3 regions of the Streptomyces sp. NPDC104096 genome follow, and region 2 is predicted to be linked to each of the others. Evidence: riboswitches for the same ligand, from Rfam matches in the RefSeq annotation. Region 2 holds a riboswitch; each other region holds the start of a gene.
The links. Region 2 has a riboswitch for cyclic di-AMP ahead of ACZ60B_RS12975 (C40 family peptidase). Riboswitches for the same ligand answer to the same signal wherever they lie in the genome.

Region 1 (5,771 bases), on a different contig from region 2:
GACTGGCACAGTCGTACGACTCGGGGCCGGTCGCGCCCCACAGGCACGGCCTGCCGATCTGGGCGCGCGCGAACTCCAGGGCCTTCGCGGCCTTGCCGCCGTACCCCGCCGGCTCCGGCACGCCGACCGGGGCGGGCGCGGCGGACATGGCGGGCATAGCCGGCACGGCGGGTGCCGGGGGGACGGGGGGCATGGCAGGTACGGCCGGCGCGGCGGGCATGGCGGGCACGGCGAACTGTCCGGTGTCCATCGGGGCGAACCGGCCCGTGTCGGCCGGAGCGGCCGGGTAGGCGGGGCTCGCGGGGGCGCTCGGATAGGCAGCGTTCACGGGGGAGCCCTGGTACGCCGTGTCGGCGGGGGCGCCCGGGTAGCCGACGTTCGCGGGGGCGCCGGGGTAGGGAGGGCTCGCGGGAGCACTCGGGTAGCCGGCGGCCGCCGGGGTGCTCGGGTAGACGGCTCCCATGTTCGGGACGGCGCTGAACTGACCGGTGTCGGCGGGAGGGTTGGTGAACCCGACGTCGACGGGAAGGCTGAACTGGCCGGTGTTGACCGGGGTGTTCGGGTAGACAGCTCCCATGTTCGGGACGGCGCTGAACTGCCCGGTGTCGGCGGGAGGGTTGGTGAGGCCGACGTCGACGGGAAGGCTGAACTGGCCCGTGTCGACCGGGGTGTTCGGGTAGGCGGCGACGCTCGGGATGGCGCTGAACTGCCCGGTGTCGGCCGGAGGGTTCGTGACGGCGCCATCGAGGGGAAGGCTGAACTGCCCGGTGTCGATGGGGGTGTTCGGGTATCCCGCGACACTGGGAACGGTGCCGTACTGCCCGGTGGCGCCGGGAGCCCCCGGGTACTCGCCGCTCCCGGCGAGAGGGTCGGGGCCGGGTGACGGCTGGGTGAGCCACCCGGTGCCCTGGCCGAACAGCGGATCCTGCTCGGGGACCGGCCAGCGCGGCGCGGCGGTCGGCGCGCTCTCCGGGGCCGGCGGAGTGCTGCGCAGGGCGACCTGCCGGGTCAGCAGTCTGCGGGCCTGGGTGAGCTTCTCCTGGTTCCGCCCCTTGACCGACCGCCGCGCGGTCTGCCGTGCCGCGGTGTCGGCCACGGGCGTGGCCGCGGGCGCAGGTGCGGGCGCGGCCGCGAGCGGTCCCGCCGGGAGCGCGGAGGGGATGGAAGGGGCAGAGGGTGCGGAGGCGGCGGGCAGAGCCGGGAAGGCGTCCCGTCGGCCCTCCGGCGCGGTCGCGGCCGGGAGGGCGGCGACGGGTCCGGCGGTGAGCTCCGGGACGCGCCGGGCGGGAGCCTCCAGTTCGGGGCGGGGGGCCGGAATGGCGGCCGGGAGCTCCGGCGCGGGCGACGCCGCGGGGCGGGCCGCGGCCGGCGGCGCGGGCATCCTGTCGGCGGGCAGCACCGCCGCGACGGTCGGGCCTATCTTGGCGCGCGCTCCGTCGAACCACTTCCGGGCGACGTCGTCGAGGGCGGGGTCGGACGGCTTGCGCTGAGCGGGACGCACCGGTCGGGTGGGCCTGCGGTTGCCGGCTGACATCGCGCGGGTGGCGTTGTAGGTCCCCGAGTCGGTCTCCGCGCGGTCGTAGAGGGTGTTGACCCGCTGCCGGATCTCCTCGCCGCTGACCGCGTCCGACATACCGGGGAGGCCGAGACCTTCGGGGCGCTTGTCGCGTCCTGGCGCCATCGGCGACGTACTCCTTCCGTGCTCCGCCTACCGAGTTAGCTGTCGGGTTCGGGCGGAGGTTCCGGAAGGCGTGCCCTACGGCCCTTGCCCCGCAGGGCGGTTGGGCCGATTCACCCCAGAGGATCGGTTGGGTCCCCGGCTCCGGCGGCCGCAGTGGTGCACCGGACTCGGCGGAGGCAGCGCGGCCCGGCGGGATTCGCCGGAGGAACCGAGCGGCCTGGCGCCAACTTAGCTAATTTGTGCGGCTCGTGTGAAGGTTGAAGTGCGGTATGTCCGATACGTAATTGTGACCTTCATTTCCTTCTGCCGTTCCCCGGGTCGCGGGTGAACGGGATGCGGAGGGGGTGGCTGCCGCGTCCCGCGTTCCGTCGGCTCGACCGGCGCACGTGGATCAGTCATCGTCTCGATCGCCGTGGCGCGTGAATCAATCGTCGCAACGATCGATTCGATCGTCGAATCTTGAATTTGCTTACGATTCGGTCATATTCTCTGTGCATTCATCCGCCGTCGCTCTACGAGGTAGTCATGGACCGCACCCGCCTTCAGCACCTCCTGGCCCGCGAGAGCGCCGAGGCCGACCGCCGCAACCCCCGCTCGAAGGCCGCCTACGCGCGGTCCGAGCACCTCTTCGGCCGGGTGCCGATGACCTGGATGAACAAGACCGCCGGTGCCTTCCCGCGTTATCTGGACACCGCGCGCGGCGCCAGGGTGACCGACATCGACGGACACGAGTACATCGACTTCTGCCTCGGCGACACCGGCGCGATGGCCGGCCACTCGCCGGCGGTGGTGGCCGAAGCCGTCCGGCACCGGTTCGCCGAACTGGGCGGGGCGACCGCGATGCTGCCCACCGAGGACGCCGAATGGGTCGGCGCGGAGCTGACCCGCCGTTTCGGGCTGACCCGGTGGAGCTTCTCGCTGACGGCGACGGACGCCAACCGCTGGGCCATCCGGCTCGCCCGCGCCGTCACCGGCCGCTCCAAGATCCTCGTGAACGGCTACAGCTACCACGGCAGCGTCGACGAGTCGCTCATCGTCGTCGGCCCCGACGGTCTGGGCGCCCCCCGCCCCGGAAACGTCGGAGCGCCCTGCGACGTCACGCTGACCAGCCGGGTCGCCGAGTTCAACGACCTGGAGCGGCTGGAGCGCGAACTCGCCCACGGCGACGTCGCCGCCGTCCTGATGGAGCCCGCGCTGACCAACATCGGCATCGTGCTGCCCGAACCCGGCTACCTGGCCGGGGTCCGCGCGCTGACGCGGCAGTACGGCACCCTCCTCGTCAACGACGAGACGCACACCTTCTCCGCCGGTCCGGGCGGCTGCACCGCGGCCTGGGACCTGGAGCCGGACGTCCTGACCATCGGCAAGGCGATCGGCGGCGGCATTCCCGCCGGCGCCTACGGTCTCTCCGCCGACCTGGCCGACCGGCTGCTGTCCCGCGCCGATCTCGACCTGGTGGACATGGGCGGCGTCGGCGGCACCCTCGCGGGCAACGCGCTCTCCGTCGCCGCGATGCGCGCCACCCTGGAACACGTCCTGACCGACGACGCCTTCGCCCACATGTCGAAGCTGTCCGAGCGCTTCGAGGCGGGGGTGCGCGCGGGTATCGCCGCCCACGACCTGCCGTGGTCGGTCAGCCGCCTCGGGGCGCGCACCGAGTACCGCTTCGCCGACCCCGCCCCGCGCACCGGCGCCGAGTCCGCGGCGGCCGGCGACCCGGAGCTGGAGGACTTCCTCCACCTCTATCTCGCCAACCGCGGCATCCTGCTGACCCCGTTCCACAACATGGCGCTCATGTGCCCCGACACCACGGAACAGGACGTGGACACCCACACCGGGCTGTTCGCCGCCGCCCTCGCCGAACTCGTCGGCTGACGTGCGCCGATAGGGTGGGTTCGAACCGCCGGGAAGGAAAGGGAACCAGCAGACGTGGACGAGATCGACCGGGCCATCCTGCGGGAACTCCAGACCGACGGCCGTATCGCGTACGCCGACCTCGGCCCCAAGGTCGGCCTGTCCGCCTCCGCAGCCCGGCAGCGGCTGCAACGCCTGCTGGACTCCCGGGCCGTCCAGGTCGTCGGCGTGACCGACCCGATGGCCATGGGCGGCCAGGCCATGGCACTGCTCGGCATCGGCGTGGACGGCGACCCGCGCGGGGTCGCCGACGCGCTCGCGGAACGCCCCGAGGTGGTCTACTCCGTACTCACCTCGGGCGGATTCGACCTGTTCGCCGAGGTGGTCGCGCCCGGCCCGAAGGACCTCCTGGACTTCGTCAACGACGTCGTCAGACCGATCGACGGGGTCCGGCAGGTGCAGTCCTTCCCGTACTTCGGGATCCACACCCACCGGTTCCTGTGGGACGTCGGCTGACCCACCGTCGACGGGCCGTGCGCCGAGTGGCCGCGTACCGGGCTCAGATACGACGCACGGTGTGCAGCTTCGTGGCGTACGTGCCCGTGCCGTCGAGCAGCGACGCCCCGCCCAGGTCGGACATGGTGGGCCCGCCGACCGTCTTGCGGCTGGAGAGGAAACGGCGCTTGCCGGCCGCGTCCTTGCCGAGGTAGATGCCGACGTGGTCGACGACCGTGGCGTTCGCCTCGGCGTCGTCGCCCGAGTCTGCGTTGAACAGCACCAGGTCGCCGGGCTGGAGCAGGGTCGCGGCGGGCGGACCGGTGCCGTCGGTGCGGTCGACGACCACCCCGGGCGCGTAGTCGACGATGTCCCGCGACTTGCGCGGGATCCGCTGGCCCGAGGTGTCCGCGCCGGCGGCCAGCGGCACGCCCATGTGGTAGCCGTACACCATCCGCGTGTAGCCCGAGCAGTCGATGTTGCCCACCTGCTTGCTGGACGGCTTGACGTAGGTGCCGTCCGGGAAGGTCCAGCCCGTGTTCATGTACTCGTGGAAGTCGGCGCCCTCGAGGCGGTAGCCCTGCGGGTCCAGGTAGCCGTACCCGGCCTCGCCCAGCACCTGCCTGCCCGCGGCCGGTCCGGCCCCGGCGGTGACCGCCGGCGCGCCGCCGAGGAACATCGCGGCGTGGGCCAGGACGTCGGGAGCACAGGAACCGGCCCAGCCGCGGATCGTCTGCTCCAGCTGCGTCGTCCAGGTTCCGTCGAACGGCTCCGGCAGCACCCGCACCCAGTCCCCGTGGGTCACGGTCGGCGGCGTCTCCCAGTTCGCGGCGTCCACCTCGAAGCGGCTGACGGACAGGGTGACCGGCAGGTTCGTGCAGCCGGTGTTGGCCAGGGCGCGCAGGCCCACCCGGCCCTTGCCGAAGGTGGGGTCGACGACGTCGGCGGACCACGTGGTCGGCTCGGCCGAAGCCGAACGCCATGCCTTGGCCCGGATCCGGGTGCCCTCCCGCCGGACCCGGATCGTCCAGTCGGTCCCCGCGGGTACGCCCGTGGCGAGGGTGACGGCGGGGACCAGCTGGGTCACCGTGTCGTCGACCTCCTTCTCGACGCGCAGCTCCACCGCGCCCGAGGTCAGGAAGGACAACCGGGCCCGGTAGTTGCTGTGGGTGGTCTGGTAGCCGAACGTCAGACCGACGGAACAGGCCTGGCCGGTGGGCACCTTGTCGAACCGGACCGTGCAGCGGGCGTCGACGTCGGTGATCTCCTCGTCGTGCAGGTTGGCGTGCCGGCTGGCGCCCTCGGTGGTCAGGCTGATGAGACCGCTGCCCGGCACCACCGCGTAGTCGGTCTCCGCCGGTCCCAGCGTGTACCAGCTGCCACCACTGGGAGACGTACCCCAGTACTTCCGGTTCTTTATGTCCAGCGAGAGATCGGGCAGCGTGCGCTGGAAGTCGTCCGCGAAGGGCCGCTTGTTCTCCGCGAACGTGCGCTGCGGTCCGGGCAGGACGACCGTCCGCGCGCCCTGGGTGAGCAGCGCGATCCGCTTGCCGCCGGAGGTGACCTCGGTACGGGCCGGAGTGCCCGCGAGCACCGACGTGGTGAGCGGGGTGGTGAGCGTCGCCGCGGTGAAGTAGGAGGCGTCCAGCGGGGCCAGGGTCACCGAGGAGCGGGCCGAGGACAGTCCGGCCGGACCCGCGAACGGATCGACGTCCGCGAGGGCGCCGCTGCCGGCGGCCCG
Region 2 (5,771 bases):
GGTTGTGGTTGTACGCGTCCGCGCCCGCCTCGCGCAGCCGCTCCGCCTGGCCGTCGGAGAGCAGGCCGAGGCAGGCGCACACCTCCACGCCCTCGTTCCCGTCCTTGATGGCCTTGATGGTGTCCGAGACCCGCTCCACGTCCCGGTCGGTCGGACCGCGCCCGCTGGCCACCAGGCAGACCCGCTTGGCGCCGCCGGCCAGCCCGGCCGCCGCGGCCTTGGACGCCTCGTCCGGCTTCAGCCAGGTGTACTTGAGGATCCCGGCCGTCGAGCCCAGCCGCTGGGAGCAGTAGGAGCAGTCCTCCGGGCACAGCCCGGACTTCAGGTTGACGAGGTAGTTGAGTTTCACCCGTCGGCCGAACCACTGCCGGCGCACCTTGCCGGCCGCGGCCACCACATCGAGCAGATCGTCGTCGGAGGTGGCCAGTACGGCGAGTGCTTCCTCGCGGCTCGGCAGCTCGCGCCGAAGCCCCTTCTCCACCAGCGTCTTCAGCAGGTCCATGAGGCCGATCCTGTCGTAAGGACCTGCTCGGGGCCAAGGTGACTTCACACAACAGAGACACTTCACGGTGTGTGGATTGCCACATCCTGGCCCGACGGCCGTCCGGCTAGGGTCTGTCCACTGCCTACAAAATCCCCGGAGGACCCATGGCGTTCGGCTGGATCGACGAGCAGGCTGAACTGCGCGCCCGCGCCGGGCTCGTACGGACCCTGCGCCCGCGCCCGGCCGACTCGCCGCTCCTCGACCTCGCGAGCAACGACTACCTCGGTCTGACCCGGCATCCCGAGGTCGTCGAGGGCGCGGCGCGCGCCGCGCGGACCTGGGGCGGCGGCGCGACCGGCTCCCGGCTCGTCACCGGCACCACCGAACTGCACACCGAACTCGAACGGGAACTGGCCGCCTTCTGCGGCTTCGAGGCGGCGCTGGTCTTCTCCTCCGGCTACGCGGCCAACCTCGCGGCCGTCTCGGCGCTGGCCCCGCACGGCTCGCTGATCGTCTCGGACGCGGGCAACCACGCCTCGCTGATCGACGGCTGCCGGCTGGCCCGGGGCACCACCCAGGTGGCCGCGCACGCGGATCCGGACGCCGTGCGCAAGGCGCTGCGGACCCACGAAGGGCCCGCCGTCGCCGTCTCCGACACGGTCTTCTCGGTCGACGGCGACGCCGCACCGCTGGCCGCGCTCGCCCGGGTCTGCCGGGAGCACGGCGCCGGACTGGTCGTCGACGACGCGCACGGGCTCGGCGTGCTGGGCGACGACGGCAGGGGAGCCCCGTACGCGACCGGGCTCGCGGGCGCCGACGACGTCGTGGCGACGGTCACCCTGTCCAAGTCGCTGGGCAGTCAGGGCGGCGCCGTGCTCGGCCCGGCCCGGGTGATCGACCATCTGGTCAACGCGGCGCGGACGTTCATCTTCGACACCGGTCTCGCCCCCGCCGCGGCGGGAGCGGCGCTGTCGGCCCTGCGGCTGCTGCGCCGCGAGCCGGAGCGCGCGGCGCGCTCCCGCGCGGTGGCGGGCGAACTGCACGCGCGCCTGACCGCCGCGGGCCTGGAGGCGGTACGTCCGGACGCGGCGGTCGTCTCCGTGCGGGCGCCGTCCCCGGAGGAGGCCGTGAAGTGGGCGGCCGACTGCCGGACGGCGGGTGTCGTGGTGGGCTGCTTCCGTCCTCCTTCCGTGCCCGACGGGATCTCGCGGCTTCGGCTCACCGCGCGCGCGGACCTCACCGAGGAGCTGATCGCGCACGCGGTGCGGGTGATCGACGAGACACGACCATGAGTCGGCGTGACACGGCCCTGTTTCGCACGTTCGCCAATTACCGGTGAATGACGGCGCTTTGCTGCCGATTCGGTGCCGGTCGATACTGGCCCGATATTGGTCGGAGTGGACCGGGAATGACCGGAATCAGTGGAATGTGGCCGTGAATTTCGCCCAGCTCTCGGGGGAGAAGAGCAGCGCGGGGCCGGCCGGATCCTTGGAGTCGCGTACGGCGAGCAGTCCGGCCCACGGTCCTCGGCCGGGCCGCGCCGTCTCGACGCAGTTGTTCGCTCCTGTGCTGTAGCTGCTGCGCAGCCACATCGCGCCGTGCAGACGCGTGGCGGGTATCGAGTTGCGAGGCAGTGCAGTCATGGCGCCTCCTTATGTGTCGTCACCTATCCCGGCGATGAAATCCAATGAGTCCTCGGGTGAAAGGGCGTGCGTCCTGAGGGTGTTGAAGGCCTCCGAGTAGGCCTGGAGGTCTTCTTTCCGTTCGAGGTAGAGGCTACTCGTCATGTGGTCGAGAACAACCACATCCAGATCAGAAGTGCTCGGAAATGACAAGATAACGAAAGGTCCGGTGACGCCAATGTGTGCTCCCGCCCGGAACGGCAGGACCTGGAGCCGCACTTGGGGCAGCCGCCCCGCCTCCACCAGCCGCCGCAACTGACGCGCCATCACCTCGGGCCCGCCGACCTCCCGGCGCAGCACCGCCTCGTCCAGGACCGCGGTCAGCTCCAGCGGACGATGCGCGCGCAGCACGTCCTGCCTGGCCAGTCGCACCTCGACCAGCGCGTCCAGCCGCTCCTCGTCCAGCCCCTCGACCGCGGCGCGGGTCACCGCGCGGGCGTACTCGGGCGTCTGCAACAACCCTGGGACCACGGACGTCTCCAGCGTGCGCATCGCGCTCGCCTGCGACTCCAGACTGATGAAATCCCGGTAGGTGGGCGGGAGAACACCACGGTACGCGTGCCACCAGTGGTCCCGGCCGCCGTCGTGGGAGCCCGCCAGTATCAGCAGCAACTCCCGCAGTTCCGTCTCGGCGACGCCGTACGCGTCCAGGAGCAGCCGCACATCGGCCGGTTTCACCCCGCTGGCACCGGTCTCGATCCGGCTGACCTTCGACTGGTGCCAGCCCACCAGACGGGCCGCCTCACCACTGGTGAGCCCGGTGCGGGCGCGCAGCGCGCGCAGCTCGGCGCCCAGTTTCCGGCGGCGCACGGCGGGACCGTACTGCATGGGAAAACTCCCTACTGCTTCCGAGTCGCCCAAATACGGTCTGCCGTCGCAGAGTTCACCGCTTCGAGCGACAGATATATGCATATCTCGGTGGATCGGCACCGTGACCGGCCCGGAAATGGCAGTCTGGCGAAGAAGCACCAGTCCGGGACCGTACTCGAATCCGCTCCTTGTCGGACTGCGGTCCCGCGGGAAAGGGACGACGTCGCCATGGCAGACCATCTGGAAGCATCCGTCACCCTGCCGAGCGATCCCGCCTCGGTCTCCGCGGCCCGTAACTTCGTGGCGAGCGCCCTCGTGGAGTGGGGGCTGCCCCCGGACGCCGAGATGGCCGACACCGTCCGACTGGTCGTCTCCGAGCTCGCCACCAACGCCGTACAGCACACGTTCGGGCAGTCCCCGACGTTCACGGTCGATCTCACCCTCGACCGTGACGAGCGGCTGCGCGTCGGCGTCACCGACAGCCATCCGCGCTTCCCCAAACGCCTGCCGGCCGCTGTCCAGCAGGACAACGGCCGGGGCATGGTGATCGTCCGCTGGCTGACCACCGAGTGCGGCGGAAGGCTGCACGTCCGTCCCACCCCCGAGGGGGGCAAGACGGTGTGCATCGAACTCCCGTGGACCGTCCCGGCCCGGCCGGTGCCTGCCGCGGGACAGCAGGAGCCTTGAGGGCCGGGCCCCCGGTCCGGGGAGGCCCGGGGAGGAGACCCGGTGCGGGGAGGCCCGGGGAGGAGACCCGGTGCGGTGGGGACGTGCCAGGCCGCCACCACCGCACCGGGCGGATCAGCTCACCCGGCCGTACCAGACGCTCTTGGTCCAGATCTTCTGGAGCCGCACCACGTCCCCCGTCTTCGGGGCGTGCCAGATCTTTCCCTTCCCGGCGTAGATGCCGACGTGGTAGACGCTGGAACCCGAGTGGAAGAACACGAGGTCCCCGGCCTTGCGGTGGCGGGCCGAGACGTGGTGGGTCTTGTTGTACTGCTGGGCCGCGGTGCGGGGCAGCTTCTTGCCCGCCTTCTTGAACGCGTACAGCGTGAGCCCCGAGCAGTCGAACCTGCGCGGCCCGGTGGCGCCGTAGCGGTACGGCGAGCCCTTCTTGGAAGCCGCGATCTTGAGAACCTTCGTCGCGGTCGTTGCGGCCGCCGCGTCCGCGGAGAGGCCCGGGACCACGATCGAGCCGCCCACGGCGGCGATGGTGAGCGCCGAAGCCGTACCGGCCCGGACCATCATCGACGGGACACGATTGAGCGCAGTCATGCGCAACCCTTCGTCAGCCGCCTGTGAAGGATGACCTGTCGGATTCGGGCTGGCGAAGTTGCCCGGCCGCTGTCGCGGCTTCACCCCAAGGGCTGCTCGGTCCGGTCATGGCTTGACCGTTCCGGCGAACCCGTCGTGCTTGGGTCCTCCACTCCTGCCGGTGCACTCCTGTCGACCGGTCATCCGGGCGGCGGCAGGACTCGGCGTCCGCCCGGACCGCCCCGCCGCTGTGGCGGGGGCTTGTCGTCAGACAGGGATCTTCACTCACAGGTGTCCGAAAATCCCAACGGAACCGTGGATTTGTGTTGTTACTCACCACTCACCCGTTCGGGTGGACACCTTTTTGTTCGATCGTCCGTCCAGGGGAACGACGAGCCCCGGACCAGCGGCGGAGCACTTCACCCCGCCGTCGAGCTACGCGCGTTGCGCAACCCTGGAGGCCCGAGAAAAGGATCCGTCGCTACTCCGACAGTGGGTACGCCGTTCGGAGCGTTTGAACTCAGTCCCGGACGGTTCGCGCATCGCGCGCGACGTCCGGGCCGACCGGGGACGGGTCAACTGTCGGAGCGCGACGGCACGGTGACGCGCGCCGTGCGGCGCTCCCCGTCGAGGACGCGCAGCGCCCGCGCGAGCGTCGGCGCGTGCAGTTCGGCCTCGCCCCGCTGGTGCATCAGCGCCAGCGCGTCGCGCAGCGCGGTCGCCCTGCCCACCAGCGCCTGGGCGGCGCGCAGTCCGCGGTAGGTGTCCCCGTGGTGCGCGGGGTTGATGCGGCCGAGCAGGTCGACCACCTCCAGGTAACGGTCGATCAGCTCGCCCTCGGCCCGGGTCAGGGCGGGCAGCGGCGGGAGTTCCGGCGGCAGCATCCCCGGCTCACCTCGCGCCGGGAGTGCCGGGCGTGCCGGGAGTGCCGGGCGCGCCGGATGTTCCGGGGAGGGTGGGGGTGCCGGACGTGCCCGGTGCGGCGGGCGGGACCCCGCGGCCGTCCACGACGCGGTCCACCAGGCCGTACTCCAGCGCGCCCCGCGCGTCCAGGACCGTGTCCCGCTCGATGTCCGCGGCCACCTGCTCCGGTGGCCGGCCCGTGTGCCGGGCCAGCATGTCCTCCAGCAGGACCCGGGTGCGCGCCAACTCCTTGGCCTCGACGACGAGATCGCTCACCTGGGCCTCGAACGGCCCGGGAAGCATCGGCTGGCGGATCGTCACCCGGGCGCCGGGCAGCGCGTGCCGCCTGCCCGGCGCGCCCGCGGCCAGCAGTACCGCGGCACACGCCCCGGCCCGGCCCAGGCAGAACGTCTCCACGTCACAGCTGACGTGGCGCATCGTGTCGTAGACGGCGGTCATCGCGCTGAACGAGCCGCCGGGGGAATTGATGTACAGCGAGATCGCCCGGTCCGGCGCCGCGTGCTCCAGGTGCATGAACTGCGCGATCACGTCGTTGGCCGAGGTGTCGTCGATCGGTGACCCCAGCAGGACGATCCGTCCCTCCAGCAGCTTCGCGTAGGGATCGAGCGTCCGGTGCC
Region 3 (5,771 bases), on a different contig from region 2:
GCGCTCACCGACAAGTACGAGCTGCTCGCCGACGTCCGGGGCCGGGGCCTGATGATCGGTATCGAGTTCGGGCGGCCGAAGTCGCTGAAGCTGCGCGGCCGCTGGAGCATGCTCCAGGCCGCGCGCAAGGGGCTGTTCGCGCAGATGGTGGTCGTCCCGCTGCTCCAGCGGCACCGGATCCTCACCCAGGTCTCCGGCGACCACCTGGAGGTGATCAAGCTGATCCCGCCGCTGATCGTCGGCGAGCGGGAGGTGGACCGGTTCGTCGACGCCTTCACCGAGGTGATGGACGACGCGCACAACGGGGGCGGACTGGTCTGGGACTTCGGCCGGACACTGATCAAGCAGGCGGTGGCCAACCGGTAGTCCGGGCGGGGCGTCGGTGCGCTGCGGCATGATGACGGCCGTGAACACCGAGATGCTCAAGGACATGTGGCAGCGGCTCCTCGCCGACCCCGGCAAGTCGTGGGTGCTGTTCGAGCACGGCACCTGTGTCGTGCTCACCGCCCCGGAGGGAGACCTCGCGGACCAGGCCACCGGGATTCTGCGGGAGTTCGGCCCGGTGCGCGCCGGATCCCCGGCGGGGGACTTCGGGGTGATCGACCTCAAGGACGCCGAAGGGTGGGTCGTCACCGGGCGGCACAACGACGTCCTCACCTACGTCGGCCCCGACGAGCCGCACGAACGGTCGGACATCGCGATAGGGGTGTTCGGGCGGTCCAAGCGCCACCGCGACGGCACCGAACTCCACGTCGTCCACGTCGAGGACCGGCGCGGCCGGGCGGCCCAGGACTGATCACCGGCGCCGGCGCCGGGCCCTGGCGGCCACCGGTCCGCGCCCCGTGCCCTTCGGTTTGCCTGAGAGGCAAGGTATTTGCCAGAGAGGCAATCGACCTGGCTCAATGGATGGCATGAGCTTCCCAGAAGCCGCGTCCGAGCCGCCGCTCGGCCCGGCAACAGAGCCGGCCGCGGAGACCGCCGAAGGCCTCTCGGCCGTCGCGCCGCGGCTGCGCGCCCTGCGCCGCCGGGCCTCGCTGACCCTGGAGGCCGCCGCCCGTGCCGCCGGGCTGTCGCCCGCCCATCTCTCCCGGCTGGAGACCGGGCAGCGCCAGGCATCGCTGCCGATGCTGCTCGCACTCGCCCGCGTCTACGGTACGACAGTCTCGGACCTGCTCGGCGAGACGGTCCCCGACCGGGACGCCGTGCTGCGCGCCGGTGACGCGGAGCCGACCGCCGCGGGCGGCTGGACGTACTGGCAGGCTGGCTCGCCCGGCCGCGGGATGCAGGCCCTGCGGGTACGCGTCCCGTACGGCTCGCAGGGCGACGTCGTCCGCGTGCACCCCGGCGAGGAGTGGCTGTACGTCCTCACCGGGCGCCTGCGGCTGCGACTGGCCGACGCCACCCACCTGCTCGGTCCGGGCGACAGCGCGCACTTCGACTCGCTGACCCCGCACCGTATAGCCGCTCAGGACCCCGACGGGGTCGAGCTGCTGTTCGTACACACCCTGTTGCAGAGCCCGACGGCCACCCTGTGCCTCGGCGACACCATCGGAGAGAAGCCATGAGTGACATCGAGGAGAAGTTCCCCCGCTCCCTCTGGATCAGGCTGATCGTCTACATCGCCGTGGGACACGTCCTCGCGGCGTTCATCTGGCTGCTCTTCGAGGTCGGCGCCCAGCAGTAGTCGCCCGGCGACGGGCGGCTCGGCGGCGGGGCGCCGACAGCGGGCGGCCCGAAGGGCCGGAGCCCGGCGGCGAGCCGCCGGGCCGAGGGTCAGTCGAGGAGCCGCTCGCGCAGCCGTTCCCGGGTCTCGGGCGCCAGCCGGAGCCCCTGCTCCAGGTAGGCGTCGACGCCGCCCCAGTTCTCCTCGATGGTCTCCAGCGCCGCGGCCAGGTACTCCGCCCGCGCGTCGAACAGGGGGCTGAGCAGCTCCATGACCTCGGGGGAGTAGCCCGCCGAGGACGAGTCGCTGCGGCGCACCCTGTAGCGGCGGTGCGTGGCGTTGGACTCCAGGTAGTCGGCGAGGATCGCCTCGCGCTCCACGCCCAGGGCCAGCAGCGTCACCGCGATGGACAGGCCGGCGCGGTCCTTGCCCGCCGCGCAGTGCATCAGGGCCGGGACGCTGTCCTCGGAGAGCGAGTGCAGCACCCGGGAGTGCTCGCCCGTCCGCTCCTTGACGATGGTGCGGTACGACATGATCATCCGGTGCGCGGCCCTGCCCTCGCCGAGGATCGCGCGCAGCTGCTCGATCTCGCCGTCGCGGACCATCTTCCAGAACTCGGAGCCGTCCGCCGGGTCCGACAGCGGCAGGTTTACATTGCGCACGCCGGGCAGCTCGACGTCCGGGCCCTCCAGCTTCTGGTCCGCCGCGTTGCGGAAGTCGAAGATCGTGTGCAGCTTCAGGGAGGACAGGAACGCCGCGTCCTCGTCGGTCGCGTGCGCCAGGTGACCGCTGCGGAACAGCACGCCGTGGCGCACCCGCCGTCCGTCGGCGGTGGGCAGTCCGCCGACGTCGCGGAAGTTGCGCACTCCGGCCAGTTCGGGCTCGGTCGACGGGACCTGCTGCGTCAAGGGGGGCTCCTCCCGCTCGCCCCGTCGGCGTGGCTCGGCGGGTGGCCGACGGGATGCGCTGACGACGATACGACATCGGTTCGAGGGCGACCGCGTCGTCCACAGGCCGAAGCGTCGGTGCGGCGACCGTCCCGGTGTGTCACCTGTAGGCGGTCTGCCCGGATTGCCCTCTTTGCCGGAACTCGCCCTGGAATAAAGGTGACTGGGTGACGAGTGCGTGAGGAGGGTCATATCGGTGACCGTGAGTGCTGCGTCATGTTCACGCAATCAGTGCGCCTTTTGGGGAGATGTGAAACGAGAGGGGAGGAGTTTTACGCAGGGTAATCGGGATCTCTCGTAACGGATCAAGCAAAACGGGCACATCCGGAAGAGGCCGCTTGTCCCGTTGTGGCGGGCTCGCTTACGTTCCACACCGATCCGGGTGGACGCCTAATCCTGCCGCCGCCCGGTGCCCGCACACTCACCCGTGCACGGCAGGAACGGGGGACCCACAGGCTCGACCGCCTGGTCCCGTCACCGGAACAGGCTAGGGGTTCAGCCGCGCCGCGAGCGCGGCCGGGCATCTCCAGTCCGCACCCGACAGCTCACCTCGTAGGCGCCGGAGAGGAAAACGCCATGCCCGCGAAGGGTAAGCACCGCCGTCCCAAGGCCCCGCGCCTCAGCCGCTCGCTCGCCGTCGTCGGAACCGGCGGTGCCACGCTCGCCCTCCCGCTGCTGGGGGCCACCGGCGCGCACGCGGCGACGCCGCAGTCCGCCGCCCGGTCGGTTCCCGCGAAGGCCGCGCAGTCCGGCGCGACGAGCGGCCAGAAGACCGCCGAGCAGGCTGACGGGCAGAGCACGGGTGCCCGTACCTACACGGTGGTCGCCGGCGACCACCTCGCGAAGATAGCCGACGCCCAGCACGTCGACGGCGGCTGGCACCGGCTCTACCAGGACAACCGGGCGGCCGTCGGGGCCGATCCGTCGCTGATCCACCCCGGTCTGAAGCTCAGCATCGGCGCGAAGGCAGTGACGGGCGAGGGCGCCGGGTCCGCCGCGCCGAAGTCGCCGTCGGCGGGGTCCTCCTCGGCGGAGTCGTCCCCCGCGAAGTCCGCGTCGGCGGAGTCCTCGTCCGCGCGGTCCTCCGCGGCGAAGCCCGCCGCCCCGCAGACCACCGGCAGCGGTTTCACGCTCCCGGTCGCCGGTGCCCCGATCGGCACCGCGTACCACGTGGCGGGCAGCATGTGGTCCAGCGGCCACCACACCGGCGTCGACTTCGTCGTCCCGACCGGCACCTCGCTCAAGGCCGTCGGCGCGGGCACCGTCGTCTCGGCCGGCTGGGGCGGCGCGTACGGCAACCAGGTCGTCATCCGGCTCGCCGACGGCCACTACGCGCAGTACGCCCACCTGTCCCGGCTCTCCGTCTCGGCCGGCCAGACCGTGACCGCGGGTCAGCAGGTCGGTCTCTCGGGCGCGACCGGCAATGTGACCGGCCCGCACCTGCACTTCGAGATCCGCACCACCCCGGACTACGGCTCCGACGTCGACCCGATCGCCTACCTCCGCGCGCACGGCGTCGCCGTCTGACCGACGGGCAGTCCGACCGCCGGGCTGTCTGAGCGACGAACTGCCTGACCGGCAGGCCGTCTCCCGCGTGCCTCTCCGCCGTCGAAGGCCGGACCCCGATCCCCGGGGGCCGGCCTTCGACGCGCCCGGGTGCGGGCACTGCGTCGATGTTCCGGATCGCACGCTTATTCCCTGATTGGACAACTCTTTAGGAGTGGCTTATCTCACCGTCCGTCAACCCATGGCTACGGTCGCGTAGGTCACATTCGAAGGTGAATCATGAGCCGATGTGGCAGACGATTCGAAGAGTGACAGCAGAGCAGTGATCGGGTCGTACGTGGCGGTGGGGGACAGCTTCACCGAGGGCGTCGGCGACCCCGGCCCCGACGGGGCGTTCGTCGGCTGGGCCGACCGGTTCGCGGTCCTCCTGGCGGACCGGCAGCCCGAGGGCGACTTCCAGTACACCAATCTCGCGGTACGCGGAAAGCTCCTCGACCAGATCGTGGAGGACCAGCTTCCGCAGGCCGTCCGACTCGCGCCGGACCTGGTCTCCTTCTGCGCCGGCGGCAACGACATCCTCCGGCCCGGGACCGACCCCGACGAGGTGGCGGAGCGGTTCGAGCGCGCGATCGCCGCGCTGACCGCCGTATCCGGCACCGTCATGGTGACAACCGGCTTCGACACCCGCGGTGTTCCCCTGCTCAAGCACCTGCGCGGGAAGATCGCGACCTACAACGGGCACGTCCGGGCCGTCGCCGACCGGTACGGCTGCCCGGTGCTGGACCTGTGGTCCCTCAAGTCCATCCAGGACCGCCGGGCCTGGGACGGCGACCGGCTCCACCTCTCGCCCGAGGGGCACACGCGCGTGGCGCTGCGCGCGGGCCAGACCCTCGGCGTGGAGGTGCCGGCCGACCCGGAGCAGGCCTGGCCGGCGCTGCCGCCGCGCGGCACCCTCGAAGTACGGCGCGACGACGTCCACTGGGCGCGCGAGTACCTGGTCCCGTGGATCGGCCGACGGCTGCGCGGGGAGTCCTCGGGCGACCACGTGACCGCCAAGGGCGCGCTGTCCCCGGACGACATCAAGGAACGCATCGCGGCCGTGGCCTGAGCGGCCGACAGGCATGGGCGCGGGGTCGGCCTCCGGTCGGCTCCGCGCCTACGCCGTCAACGCCTCCCGCGCGAGACCCAGTTCCCGGGCCAGCGCCTCGTCCACCCACTCCTGCGCGCGGGCCCGCGAGACGGCGCCGGGGTACGACGTCAGCTGTACGGCGAGTCCGTCGAGCAGGGCCGTCAGACGCAGCGCCGCGGCCGCGGGGTCCGGGCACTCGAACTCCCCGGCGGCCACACCGTCCGCGACGACCTCGGTGATCGCGGCCTTCCACCGCCGGTCGAGGTCGCGGGTGACGTCCTGGAGGGCGGGCTCTCGCAGCGCCGCCGCCCAGCCCTCGATCCACAGCCGCCAGCCCTTGGCCTGCCCCGTGGGGGCGTACCAGCGCACGGCCGAACGCAGCCGCCGCAGCGCGGTGGTGCGGCGGCCGAGCAGCTTGCGCAGCCGGGCCAGGTCCTCCTCGGCCGCGTACGTGAAGGCGGCGGCGACCAGCTTCTCCTTGGTCGAGAAGTGGTAGAGCACCAGCGCGTTGCTCACCCCGAGCGCC

Region 1: another riboswitch for cyclic di-AMP. It lies ahead of ACZ60B_RS14220 (C40 family peptidase); the one in region 2 lies ahead of ACZ60B_RS12975 (C40 family peptidase).
Region 3: another riboswitch for cyclic di-AMP. It lies ahead of ACZ60B_RS07550 (M23 family metallopeptidase); the one in region 2 lies ahead of ACZ60B_RS12975 (C40 family peptidase).

What each region holds. Positions count from the first base shown of each region.
Region 1 covers NZ_JBVJMD010000010.1:170,301-176,071, forward strand. Annotated here, with positions in the region: gene ACZ60B_RS14220 (C40 family peptidase) at 1-1,681, opposite strand, end outside; cyclic di-AMP (ydaO/yuaA leader) riboswitch at 1,690-1,864, opposite strand; gene ACZ60B_RS14225 (transaminase) at 2,207-3,556, shown strand; gene ACZ60B_RS14230 (Lrp/AsnC family transcriptional regulator) at 3,611-4,051, shown strand; gene ACZ60B_RS14235 (NlpC/P60 family protein) at 4,095-5,771, opposite strand, start outside.
Region 2 covers NZ_JBVJMD010000009.1:113,586-119,356, forward strand. Annotated here, with positions in the region: gene bioB (biotin synthase BioB) at 1-502, opposite strand, end outside; gene ACZ60B_RS12955 (8-amino-7-oxononanoate synthase) at 649-1,776, shown strand; gene ACZ60B_RS12960 (DUF397 domain-containing protein) at 1,903-2,127, opposite strand; gene ACZ60B_RS12965 (helix-turn-helix domain-containing protein) at 2,137-2,994, opposite strand; gene ACZ60B_RS12970 (ATP-binding protein) at 3,205-3,663, shown strand; gene ACZ60B_RS12975 (C40 family peptidase) at 3,778-4,251, opposite strand; cyclic di-AMP (ydaO/yuaA leader) riboswitch at 4,255-4,424, opposite strand; gene ACZ60B_RS12980 (hypothetical protein) at 4,806-5,114, opposite strand; gene ACZ60B_RS12985 (ATP-dependent Clp protease proteolytic subunit) at 5,122-5,771, opposite strand, start outside.
Region 3 covers NZ_JBVJMD010000004.1:309,597-315,367, reverse strand. Annotated here, with positions in the region: gene ACZ60B_RS07575 (aspartate aminotransferase family protein) at 1-366, shown strand, start outside; gene ACZ60B_RS07570 (hypothetical protein) at 398-796, shown strand; gene ACZ60B_RS07565 (helix-turn-helix domain-containing protein) at 912-1,565, shown strand; gene ACZ60B_RS07560 (DUF6126 family protein) at 1,562-1,684, shown strand; gene ACZ60B_RS07555 (tyrosine-protein phosphatase) at 1,774-2,571, opposite strand; cyclic di-AMP (ydaO/yuaA leader) riboswitch at 3,023-3,184, shown strand; gene ACZ60B_RS07550 (M23 family metallopeptidase) at 3,187-4,137, shown strand; gene ACZ60B_RS07545 (SGNH/GDSL hydrolase family protein) at 4,439-5,224, shown strand; gene ACZ60B_RS07540 (TetR/AcrR family transcriptional regulator) at 5,273-5,771, opposite strand, start outside.